3 regions of the Herbaspirillum sp. 1130 genome follow, and region 1 is predicted to be linked to each of the others. Evidence: predicted binding sites of a transcription regulator. Region 1 holds the regulator's gene; each other region holds the start of a gene.
The links. The regulator FliA, encoded in region 1, starts transcription of late flagellar genes. The targets are predictions, from matches to a motif close to CTAAAGTTTNNNNNNNNNNNGCCGNTA.
Positions count from the first base shown of each region.

Region 1 (4,165 bases):
TGGCCCTGATCACGACCGACGGCTACCGTATCGGTGGTTACGAACAACTGCGCATCTACGGCAAGATCCTTGGCGTGATGGTGCACTCGGTCAAGGATGAGACCGACTTGCGCATCGCCCTGGAAGAACTCAAAGGCAAGCACACCGTACTGATCGACACCGCCGGTGTCGGCCAGCGCGACCAGATGGTGGCCGAGCAGGACGCCATGCTGGCCGGTGCCGGCGTGGACATCAAGCGCCTGCTGTGCCTGAATGCCACCGCCACCGGCGGTACGCTCAATGAAGTGGTACATGCCTATTCCAGCTCCGGGCTGGCCGGCTGCATCATCACCAAGCTGGACGAAGCCGCCACCATCGGCAACGTGCTGGATGTGGTGATCCGCCACAAGCTCAACCTGCATTACGTGGCCAATGGCCAGCGCGTGCCCGAAGACCTGCATGTGGCCAACAAGCTCTACCTGGCCGACCGTGCCTTCAAGCAGAAGCGTGAAACCGCCCCTTTCGAATTCCAGGAAGGTGAGTTGCCGGGCGTGATCGGTCCTACTGCCATGTCCATGAATGACCGGGGACTGCGTGAGGTGAGCTTTGGCTAGTTACGATATCGACCAGGCAGCAGGGCTGCGCCGGATGCTGGAGCGTCCGGTGCCCAGGCTGTTCACCTTCTTCTCGGTGCTGGGTGAGGAAGAGAAGAGTGCCATGCTCATCAATCTGGCGGCGTCCCTGTCGCAGGCCAAGCACAGCGTGCTGGTGGTGGATGGCGACGTTGCCACGACCGGTCTGCTGACCCGCATCGGCCTGCGTCACGACGTGGCGACGCTGCAGGAAGTGGCGCGGATGGAGCGTCCCATGGCGGAAGCCACACGGCTCCTGCCGGAAGGTTTTTCGATGGCGCGCATCGCCCGCCGCAGCGTGCCCTCGGCGACCGATCCGCATGCCGGCCGTCTGGCGGAGATCTTCGACAGCCTCATCGAGCAGGCCGAGATTACGCTCGTCAATGGCGTGCTGGCGCGCGACCTGTCGCTGCCGGTGCCGACCATGGAAATGGGCGAGATCGTGATCCAGGTCTCGACCACGGCGTCTTCCATCAAGGCGGCCTATGTGCTGCTGAAGAGCTTGAGCGACCGCATCGGCCGCCGTCCCTTCAGTCTCATCGTCAACGATGCCACCGAAGCCGAAGCCCGTACCGTCTACGCCAACATGGCCCAGGCGGCCAGCCGCTACCTGGCGGCGCAGCTCAATTTCATCGGCGCGATTCCGGCGGATGACCATATTCGCCGCGCCACCGGACAGGGGCGGGCGGTGATGGACGTGTTTCCCTTCGCCGGTGCCGCGCTGGCTTTCCAGCGCCTGTCCAAGCGCTTCACGGCCGGTCCGGATGCGGCTCGCAGCAGCTACGGGATGGCCACCGACGGTGCCAGTCTGGGAGTGTGACGTGCATGTATAACGTCAAGGGAAAAAAGGGCAAGAACGACGTACTGGAGCAGCATGCGCCGCTGGTCAAGAAACTGGCGCATCAGCTCAAGGCCAAGCTGCCCCCCAGCGTAGAGGTGGACGACCTGATCCAGGCCGGCATGATGGGCTTGCTCGACGCCGTCAACCGCTACGAGGAAACCCATGGCGCGCAGTTCGAGACCTACGCCGTGCAGCGCATCCGTGGTGCCATGCTGGATGAGCTGCGCAGCAGCGACTGGCTGCCGCGCAGCATCCGCCAGAATGCGCGCAAGGTGGAAGAAGCCATGCAGTCCCTGCTGCAGCAACTGGGCCGTCAGCCGCAAGAAGCAGAAGTGGCGCAGCACATGAAGATCAGCCTGGCCGAGTATCAGTCGCTGCTGACCGACTGCGGCGGCCACCAGTTGATCTATTACGAAGATTTTCACGACGACGATGGCGGCCACGAACACTTCCTGGACCGCTACCAGACCGGTGACGGCGATGATGATCCGCTGCAGAGCCTGATCAATGGCGGTTTCCGTGAAGCCGTGGTGGATTCCATCAAGGCCTTGCCCGAGCGTGAGCAGATCCTGATGGCGCTGTACTACGAGCAGGAAATGAACCTCAAGGAAATCGGCGCCGTCATGGGCGTTTCCGAATCGCGCGTGTGCCAGTTGCACAGCCAGGCGATCTCGCGCATGCGTTCGTATCTGCGCGAGCATTCCTGGAGCGGGGTGGCCTGAGGCTGCCTGCCTTCAGGGCGCAGATCCGAGAGAGGACGCAGGACGCGTTAACGACAAAGCCCGGCAAATGCCGGGCTTTTTGTTGATGCGATCTTGCTGTGCTTCCGTGAGCGGGAGGCGGCTGAAACTTATACCACGCCCAGACGGCGTCCCGAGGACCGGATGCTGTTCTGGCCGTCCGGGCCATAGAAATTGCCGGTGCCGGTCTTGCCCTGCAGGATGGTCAGGGCGCTCTGATTGATGGACAGCTTCTTGCCGATCAGCAGGCCATTGACGCGGTTCAGTTCCTTGGCGTCCTGCGCCAGTTCGAACAGGCTGGCCCAGATCTCGCGGTCAGCGTCGCCGGCTTGCTCATTCATCCACTGTTGCATGCCGCTTTCATCTGCACTGTAGCCGAGGCTGCCCAGCAGCGCATGGCGATTGCCGGCCAGCGTGGACATTTCAGCAACGATGGCGGCCTTTTCGGTAATGATGTCGGTCAGGCCTTCGGCGGTGGCTTCCGCCAGCAGTGCCTGTTCCTGGCTCAGTTTTTCCACCAGGCGCGACAGCGCGGCGTGTTCCAGGGACAGGTTGCTGGCCGGATTCATGCGAAAGATCCTCTGAGCGGTAAAACGGGAATCAGGCCGGGCGGGCGCTGATGAGATTCTTGACGGTATCGATCACGCCGTCGGCGATCTTGTCGGCATCGATCTGGAAAGTGCCGTTGGCGATGGCCGCTTTCAGCTTTTCCACTTTTTCGGCATTGAAACCGCCGTTTTTGGTGTCCTTGGTTTCCAGCGCCTGATAGGTGCTGGACAAGCGCACGCTGTCCGAAGCCGCTTTGGTGGCGGCCGGGTCGGTGCCCGCAGGATTGGCGGCAGTCGTGTTGCGGGTCTGCGTTTGCGTCTGCTCGGTGTTGAGGGCAGCAGATTTGAGGGCGTCGTTAACGTTCACGGCAGTATTCCTTGTAGGGTGGGGGCGCTTCGCACCCGCCTGTCGTATGGATTATCGACCAGTTCTGGGCAAACTTTAACATTCCCGCACCTGAATTAAGCTGAATTCGGGTACTTTTCTTCACATTCCTGTCCGGGCGATCCGCTGCGTTTCGCGCGGGACTTGCCCTGCGGGAAATTGCTTCATATCAATAGAGAAACCGGGGCCACCGGCTCAATAGTTGATTTCCAGAATCCCGCCCGCTTTGGCAATACCGCTCACCACTTGGCCGGCCGCCGTCCGGGCCTGGGCCATCTGGCCTTCGTTGGCAGTGGTCAGGGCGCGCGCTTCGGTGGAAATCTGGAAGCCCGGGCCGATCGATACGACCCGTACCGCCTGGCCTTGCTGCACCACGCGCTGGTTGCGGATGGTGTCGAGGCGCAGCGGCGTACCGGCGCGCAGCGACATGTTGGCGACGCGGCCGATGACCTGTGATTCTTCGGTGATCACGCCGCTGGGCAGCGCCGACATGTCGCCGCGAATGCGTGTGATGTCGCTGGCGCTGATGGTCTGGCCCTGGGCCAGCGGGACCGCGGCGACCAGGTAATCCGAGATCACCTGCACGTTGGCGCGCAGGTAGATGGTCCAGGGGGAGGGGGCCACGCACTTGATGCCGACCGTGGTGCGGCCGAACAGGCGGCCACCATTGGGCATGAAGGCTTGCGGTTCAAGGCAGGCCGCCAGCGTCAGGCGTGCATCGGCGGGATCGATGGTGACCGTGACGCTGCCGGGCAAGCCCGAGGTCTGGCTTTTCAGGAATTGCTCCGCCACGTGTTGCAAGGCTTGCAAGTCCTGCTTTTGGGGGGAGTTGGGGTCGTTCTGGGCGAGCGCAGGCGCAGTCGCCCCCAGGCCGGCTGCCAGCAAGGACAGGACGGCGAAAGTGCGGCGCAGGGCGCGGAAAGCGTGTTTCATTTTGTGCAACTTGCCCGCAGGGCATAGGCGAATCTTGGCACTCATGGTACGTCGCGCGCGCGAGGTCAAAAGGGCAAACAGGGGAGGCTTTTCTCTCTTTATCGCCC
Region 1 is NZ_JAFICQ010000001.1:160,912-165,076, forward strand. It holds gene flhF (flagellar biosynthesis protein FlhF) at 1-593, shown strand, start outside; gene JOD78_RS00785 (antiactivator of flagellar biosynthesis FleN protein) at 628-1,431, shown strand; gene JOD78_RS00790 (RNA polymerase sigma factor FliA) at 1,437-2,174, shown strand; gene JOD78_RS00795 (flagellar protein FlgN) at 2,303-2,761, opposite strand; gene flgM (flagellar biosynthesis anti-sigma factor FlgM) at 2,793-3,107, opposite strand; gene flgA (flagellar basal body P-ring formation chaperone FlgA) at 3,321-4,058, opposite strand.

Region 2 (4,165 bases), on a different contig from region 1:
CCGTGTCTACAACGGCATTGCCGATGGCGCACCGATGAGCACCGTGGTCGGCCATGGCCAGACCTACTCGGCCCATCCGGTCAGTGCGGCGGTGGCGCTGGAGGTCCTGCGGCTCTATGAGGAAGGCGGCCTGCTGGAAAACGGCCGACGCCTGGAACCGGTCTTCTCCGGTGGCCTGCGCGCCCTGCTCGATCATCCGCTGGTGGGCGATGCGCGCAGCCGTGGCCTGCTGGGCGCACTGGAACTGGTGGCTGACAAGCAGACCAAGGCACGCTTTGCACCCGAGCTGAAGCTGCACGATCGCATCTTCCAGGTGGCCTATCGCCATGGCCTGGTGTTCCGCGCCTTCGGCGACAACATCCTCGGCTTTGCGCCCGCGCTGTGCTACACGGAAGAGGATTTCGCGCTGATGTTTGCGCGCCTGCGTGCCATCCTCGATGAAGTGCTGGCCCAACCCGAGGTGCGCCAGGCCGTGCGCTGAGCCGGCCCATGCGAGTATCGCCTCCGGCACGATGGGGAAATCGCCGCCGGAGGGGTTAAAATGCCCTGCTACATCCTGCCGGATTGCGCTGCGTGCGATACGCGAGGCAAACCGGCAGGCTGAGTCGAATAACCCGAGGCAACATGATGACTAACGGCGCGTTGAAACTGGACCGGATCGATCTGAGGATTTTGTGTCACCTGCAGCAGAATAGCCGCATTACCAATGTAATCCTGGCCGACGCCGTCGGCCTCTCGCCCAGTCCCTGCCTGATCCGCGTCAAGCGCCTGGAGAAGGCCGGCTACATCAGCGGCTATGGCGCGTATATCCGTCTGGAGAAACTGGCCGACGTCCAGATCGTGTTCACCGAGGTGACGCTGTCGGACCATCGGCGCGAAGACTTCGCCAAGTTCGAAGCCACCATCCGCAACGTCGATGAAATCATCGAATGCCATCTGGTCAGCGGTGGCTATGACTACCTGCTCAAGTTCATGACCCGCAGCGTGGTGCATTACCAGAGCGTGATCGAATCGCTGCTGGAACAGAACCTGCGCATCGAGAAGTATTTCAGCTACATCGTCATCAAGTCGCCCTTCATCAAGCATCACTATCCGCTGGAAAAATTCATCCAGACCTGAGCCCCGTGGGCTGGCCACCGCCGGCCGGTACCGTGCGGTGGCAGCCTGGCACGCCCTGCATGTGGCGGCTGCGCTGTCTGCACCGTTTTTCGGTACGTTTTGCTGGCCTTTATCCTCGCCTTTTTCCTGCCCTTTTTTCTGTACAGACGATCGCGAACCCTCCTGATCGTTTTTGCACACCCCCCTGTCAATTTCCGCACAGCAAGCCTTTTCCAGCGCGGCAAGCCCTCGGCCTCATCTTTACATTTATGCCCTCTGCGATGGCCGGATTGCGGCATCTCCATCCAATCTCCACAAATTCCCCAGAAAAACACGACTATTGGTCAGCAAACTCCCCTTTACTTTTGTAAAGACGTGCCGTTAACCTTCGGGTGCGCTGACGAAGGGTCAGTTTCTCAAATTACAAGAACATCACGTTTGCTTAGGGGTCAACATGGCAACTTCCACGGGGACGATCTCGACATCGGCCGGTCCGCTTGACGTTTCGACGCTGGTCAACCAGCTCATCGCGGTCGAGAGCAAGTCCAAGCTCACACCGCTGAAGACCAAGGAAAGCGGCTTCAATACGCTCATTTCCGCGTATGGCTCGCTGAAGAATGCGCTGACCAGCTATCAAAGCGCCCTGAAGGTCATGACGGCCGCCAGCTTCAGTGCGCAGAAGACCACCGTGTCCAATGCCGGCACCGGCACCAGCCTGACCACCGATCCGTTCACGGCAGAGGCCAACAGTGACGACTCGACCAAGGTCCTGGCACAGAAGTTGAAATCCGGTGGCTATGCCAGCGGCACCACCTTCAATGCCGGCGACTCGATCGCCATCAAGATCGGCACCAACTCGCCCACCTTCATCACGCTGCAGGCCAATGCCACCCTGGCGGGTCTGCGCGACACCATCAATGCCTCCAAGGCCGGGGTGACGGCCTCCATCGTCACCGATGGCAGCGGCGACCATCTGGTCCTGGAATCCAATACCGGCGGCACGGCCAACACCATCAAGGTCACGGCCAACAATTCGCTGTCCGGGCTGAGCTATGACCCCAGCGTGTCGGGCTCGGTGACGCAGATCCAGGCCCCGCGCGATGCCACCAAGGCCGCCGCCGGCAAGTACAGCATCGGCGTGAGCCAGCTGGCGCAGGCGGTCAAGGTCAGCTCGGCCGGCATCGTGCCCGGCACCACCTTCGACAATGGCGTGCTGGCCATCAAGACCGGCAATGGCTCGACCACGCTGATCCAGCCCAAGACCAATACCCTGGCCGGTGTGCGCGATGCCATCAACGCCAGCGATGCGGGCGTCAATGCGGCCATCGTCAGCGACGGCACCAACGATCACCTGGTGCTCACCGCCAAGGACAGCGGCGCGGCCAACAGCCTGCGGGTCAGCGGCACCGGCAATTTTGCGGTGTTCAACTTCGATCCCAGCGGCACCGTCACCACCACGGGCGTAGCGACCAACCAGACTTACAGCAGCGGCAGCCTGGCGCTGCAGGTCGGCAGCAAGTCCTTCACCATCACCCCGACCGATCTCGACAACAGCGGTGCCATCGGCCTGAACGACGTGATGAAAGCCATCAACGATGCCAATACCGGCGTGACCGCCAGCATCAGCAACGACGGCAGCAATGACCATCTGGTGCTCACGCCGGCCGGCACGGATCCGATCAAGCTGGTCGGCAGCAATGACTATGCCAACCTGTCCGGCAGCAGCATGGGGCAATTGGCCAAGGCGCAGGATGCCAAGCTGACCATCGATGGCGTGGCGGTGACCAGCACCACCAACAAGGTCAGCAATGCGATTTCGGGCGTGACGCTGAACCTGGCGAAGGTGACGACGGCGGCGGACAATTTCTCGCTGTCCGTCGCCAATGACACCAGCGGCCTGTCGACGGCGGCCAACAGTTTCGTGACGGCCTACAACAACCTGGCCAAGGCCGTGACCAACCTCACCAAGCAGACCCCGTCCACCACCAAGGGCCAGGCCAGCACCGGCTCGCCGCTGGCAGCGGAATCTTCCGTGCTGAACATGATGACGCAGATCCGCGGCACCATGCTGGGCGCACTGGGCGACGATGGCGGTATGAACCTGTCGCAGGTGGGGATCTCGTTCCAGAAGGATGGCACGCTGGCGCTGGATGCGGCCAAGCTGACGACGGCCGGCAACAAGGATTTCGACGCGGTCGCCAAGCTCTTCACCGGGACCTCCGGCGTCGTGCCCAAGCTGCAGAAGCTGATGGACAGCATCCTGGGCGACAGCGGCACGCTGGCCACCAAGACCAAGGGCCTGCAGGACAGCCTCAAGACCGTGACCGACCAGCAGACCGCGGCCAATGATCGGCTGCAAACCCTGAAGGACAACTACACCAACCAGTTCAACCGGCTCAACGTCACGCTGGCGACGATGCAGTCGCGGCAGAGCTATCTGACCCAGCAGCTGGCGAAGTTGTCCAAGTCGTCGTGATGAGAACGGCCGTGCCGAATGGCGTGGCAGAGGAAGCGGTGACACCGGGTTGCGCGTCACCGCTGCATCGAATAAATCCCAGGTTGCTCCGCTTTATCCGAAGCCCAATGGAAAAACCCCGCTGCAAGCGGGGTTCGTCGTTAAACTCTCGTGTGTCCTCGGGGGGAAGCTTGCGCTAACAGATCCCGTGGCTCGCGTGGCGACTATAGGGGTTAACGGGTGCAATGTCAATTCAGGCACAGATAGCGGAAATCCACCGGGCACTCTCGCCCGCGCGCATCTCGACCTACGCGGCGGCCACCCACTGCCACGGCCCCGACGACCCTGCCGCACTCAATCTCTACCTGTGGAACGCGCAGGTCTCCGCTGCCTTCCTGACACCCCTGCACTTGTGTGAAGTCGTGCTGCGCAATGCGGTGGACGACGCCCTTGCTGCCAAATACGGTGCTGCGTGGCCATGGGCCTCCGCCTTTGAACAAAGCTTGCCGGCCAGTTCGATCGCGTATGGTGCGCGCCATGATTTGGCCAAGGCCCGGGCAGGACTACCGATCGGGCAGACGGGCAAAGTGATTGCGGAACTCAAGTTCGTCT
Region 2 is NZ_JAFICQ010000002.1:996,111-1,000,275, reverse strand. It holds gene JOD78_RS13280 (aspartate aminotransferase family protein) at 1-481, shown strand, start outside; gene JOD78_RS13275 (Lrp/AsnC family transcriptional regulator) at 625-1,119, shown strand; gene fliD (flagellar filament capping protein FliD) at 1,553-3,574, shown strand; gene JOD78_RS28000 (hypothetical protein) at 3,799-4,165, shown strand, end outside.
Region 2: a site for FliA is predicted at 1,456-1,482, ahead of fliD (flagellar filament capping protein FliD). Genes of this name have one in related genera too.

Region 3 (4,165 bases), on a different contig from region 1:
CGACCGCAAGACCACCCTCATCGCCCTGGGCGGCGGCGTGATCGGCGACCTGACCGGCTTTGCGGCGGCCTCCTACATGCGCGGCGTGCCCTTCGTCCAAGTGCCCACGACCTTGCTGTCGCAGGTGGATTCCTCGGTGGGCGGCAAGACCGGCATCAACCATCCGCTCGGCAAGAACATGATCGGCGCCTTCTACCAGCCGCAGGCCGTCATCGCCGATACCGCCACCCTGCACACCCTGCCCCCGCGCGAACTGGCGGCGGGCATTGCAGAAGTCATCAAGCACGGTGCCATCATCGACGCGCCCTTCTTCGACTGGATCGAAACCAATATGGCGCGCCTGGTCTCCAAGGATGACGCCGCCCTGGCCTATGCGATCCAGCGCTCCTGCGAGATCAAGGCCGAGGTGGTGCGCCAGGACGAACGCGAAGGTGGCCTGCGCGCCATCCTCAACTTCGGCCACACCTTCGGCCATGCGATCGAGAATGGCCTGGGCTACGGCCAGTGGCTGCATGGCGAGGCCGTCGGTTGCGGCATGGTGATGGCGGCCGATTTGTCGCAGCGCCTGGGCTATATCGATGGCGCCACGCGCGAGCGCATCCGCGCCGTGACCGCCGCGGCCGGCCTGCCGACGGTGGCTCCGAATCTGGGCACCGAACGCTGGCTGGACCTGATGGAAGTGGACAAGAAAAACGAAGGCGGTGCGATCAAGTTCATCCTGATCAAGCCGCTGGGCAGTCCCCTGATTACCAACGCGCCGCAGGAACTGCTCTTGCAAACCCTGGCGGCCTGCACCGGAGAATGACATGCACACTGAAGCGCCCGACCATCTCGCCCCCTATGCCGCCCACTCGGCAAGTTCGCGAGGCCGGCGCTTCAGTGAAACGCCACCGGGCTCGCGCAGCGAATTCCAGCGCGACCGTGACCGCATCGTCCACTCCACCGCCTTCCGCCGTCTCGAATACAAGACGCAGGTCTTCGTCAATCATGAAGGCGACCTGTTCCGCACCCGCCTGACCCACAGCATCGAAGTCGCCCAGATCGCCCGCTCCTGCGCGCGCAACCTGCAACTGAACGAAGACCTGGTGGAAGCCATCTCGCTGGCCCACGACCTCGGCCACACGCCCTTCGGCCATGCCGGGCAGGACGAGCTCAACCACTGCATGAAGCATCACGGCGGCTTCGAACACAACCTGCAGAGCCTGCGCGTGGTCGATGAGCTGGAGCAGCACTACGCTGCCTTCGATGGCCTCAATCTCACCTTCGAGACGCGCGAAGGCATCCTCAAGCACTGCTCCCTGCACAATGCGCGCCAGCTGGGCGAGATCGGCGTGCGCTTCCTGGAAAAGAAGCAGCCCTCGCTGGAAGCGCAGCTGGCCAACCTGGCCGATGAGATCGCCTACAACAATCACGACATCGACGATGGCCTGCGCTCCGGACTGTTGACCATGGAGCTGATGAGCGAAGTCGATTTCTTCGCACGCCATCTGCGCGAAGTCGAACAGGCGTATCTCGGCATCACCGGACGCCGCGTCATCCATGAGACCGTGCGCCGCATGATCAATGCGCTCATCGTCGACCTGAACCAGACCTCGCGCAGCCGCATCGCCGAGATCGCCCCGCGCGACATCGAGGATGTGCGCAATGCGCCGCAGCTCATCGCCTTCTCCGATGCGATGGCCGCCGAAGCCGCGATACTGAAAAAATTCCTGCGCGAGAAGCTCTACCGCCACTATCAGGTCAATCGCATGACGGCCAAGGCACGCCGCATCATCGCCGAGATGTTCCAAGCTTTCATCGGCCAACCCAGCCTGCTGCCGCCGGACTATCAGGTCAAGGGCATCACGGATGAAACCCAACGTCTAGACAAGCAGGCGCGCAAAGTCGCCGACTACATCGCCGGCATGACCGATCGCTATGCCATTCGCGAGCATCGGCGCTTGTTCGTGATGGAGTGAGGATTGATGGAGCGGGTGCAACGCCCGCGTTGAACGCCGCGTATCGATACGCGGCGTTTTCATTCAGCGCATCCGTGCGCCCTCATCGTCGTGCTGCCAGCGCGATTTCATTACCCCAATGCAATTGAAATCCCGCTGCCAGCATCCCGCGCACATTTCGTTACATTTTTTCTTGATCGCCTGCGTCCATCGCAGTCAGCCCGACGGCACGCACGGTATCGCCGCAAACCCGCTTCCAGCAAGGCTTTTCCAAAGATTGCGCGGGTGCAATGCAGACTTGTCAACGAAGTCCCCCAGAAACTGACAGGTGTAAATTTCTGTCAATATCAAGTCCGCTTTGAACAGGCCGTTATGCAGGAATGGAGTGGATGCGCATGGTGCGCAGTTTCGCTTCCGTGGATCCGTCTCCCCCTCTGATGCCCGGATCCCCTTTCATTTTCAGGAGACCGTCATGGCTATCGGCAACACCAGCGGCGTGGACAACAAGTCCCTGCTGCCCGTCACCCCTTCTTCCACTTCGTCGACCTCTGCCGCAGCGTCAGACAACGACAAGCTGCCCGCCACCGCCGGCGACAGCAGCGGCGGCGACAAGATCGCCCAGGCCAAGCAAGCCAACCTGCTCACCGTGAGCGGCGCCAAGGCCCAGTTCAATCTCTCCATCGTGCAATCCTCGCTGGAGGTATCGCTGCAGACGCAGAACGATCCGCTGTCACTGGTCTACAAGACCGCCATCGAAAACATCAACGATATCCTGCGTCCGCAGCTGGGCGACAACGCCATCCAGACCGCATCGACCCAGGACAATTCGCCGGAGGCAACGGCCGGCCGTATCGTCTCCTTCATCACCAACATGTTCGAGCTCTACAAGCAGAACAATCCGGACAAGGAAGACGCCAGCAACATCGACGACTACATGAACCTGATCTTCAAAGGCGTCGACCAGGGTTTCAAGGAAGCCCGCGGCATCCTGGAGAGCCTGAACGTGCTGCAAGGCGATATCGCCAGCAACATCGACAAGACCTATGACCTGGTGCAGAAGGCGCTGGGCGACTTCATCAACAAGGTCAAGGGCGGCAAGCAGGAGGGTGAGGACGGATCGGGCAGCGAAGGCAATGCGGATGGCCAGGGCGGTACGATCACGGCCAGCGAGACGACGGTGAGCATTTCGGTATCGGTGAGCCAGACGCGGATCAGTACCAGTGCGTAATCGCACTTTGCAGTCGCGCTGATCTGCAAAAGCCAATTCGCAAAAACTAATAAAAAAGAGGCTGTCTCCCAAGAGAGACAGCCTCTTTTTACTTATTTTTCATGACATCGAAAGGCGTGAGAAAGACCACCCTCGACATCACAAACCATCACGAACAAACATCATCCACGCAACTTCGCAAAGGCCGCAGCCATCGCATTGTTGGCCGGTGCCTGCTCACGGCCGCGCTGGTTCTGGTGTTGCGACAAACGGCGCGAATCGGTACGGTCACCGCGCTGTTCATTGCGCGCACCCGGGGCCGGGGCTGTGTCGTTCAGGCGCATGGTCAGGGCGATGCGCTTGCGCTTCTCGTCCACTTCCAGCACCTTGACCTTGACCACCTGGCCGGCCTTGACCACGGTGTGCGGATCCTTCACATAGCTGTTGGACAGCGCCGAAATGTGGACCAGGCCATCCTGATGCACGCCGATGTCGACGAAGGCACCGAAGGCCGCCACGTTGGTGACCACGCCTTCGAGGATCATGTCCACGCGCAGGTCCTTGATCTCTTCCACGCCTTCCTTGAAGGTCGCCGTGGTGAACTCGGGACGCGGGTCACGGCCTGGCTTGTCGAGTTCCTTCAGGATGTCGGTGACGGTGGGCACACCGAACTTCTCATCGGCATACTTGGCCGGCGACAGGCCCTTCAACAGCGAGGTCTGGCCCAGCACGCTCTTCACATCCTTCTTGATGTCGGCCAGGATCTTTTCCACCAAAGGATAGGATTCCGGGTGCACCGCCGAGGCATCCAGCGGGTTCTCACCATTCATCACGCGCAGGAAGCCGGCGGCTTGCTCGAAGGTCTTGTCGCCCAGGCGCGGCACCTCACGCAGCGCTGCGCGGGAATTGAACATACCCTTCATATCCCGGTAGGACACGATGCTCTGCGCCACGCTGGCGTTGAGCCCGGAGACGCGCGCCAGCAGCGGTGCGGAAGCGGTGTTCACATCGACCCCCACCG
Region 3 is NZ_JAFICQ010000006.1:55,750-59,914, reverse strand. It holds gene aroKB (3-dehydroquinate synthase) at 1-805, shown strand, start outside; gene JOD78_RS24475 (deoxyguanosinetriphosphate triphosphohydrolase) at 807-1,958, shown strand; gene JOD78_RS24470 (DUF5610 domain-containing protein) at 2,410-3,165, shown strand; gene JOD78_RS24465 (Tex family protein) at 3,327-4,165, opposite strand, start outside.
Region 3: a site for FliA is predicted at 2,284-2,310, ahead of JOD78_RS24470 (DUF5610 domain-containing protein). Genes of this name have one in related genera too.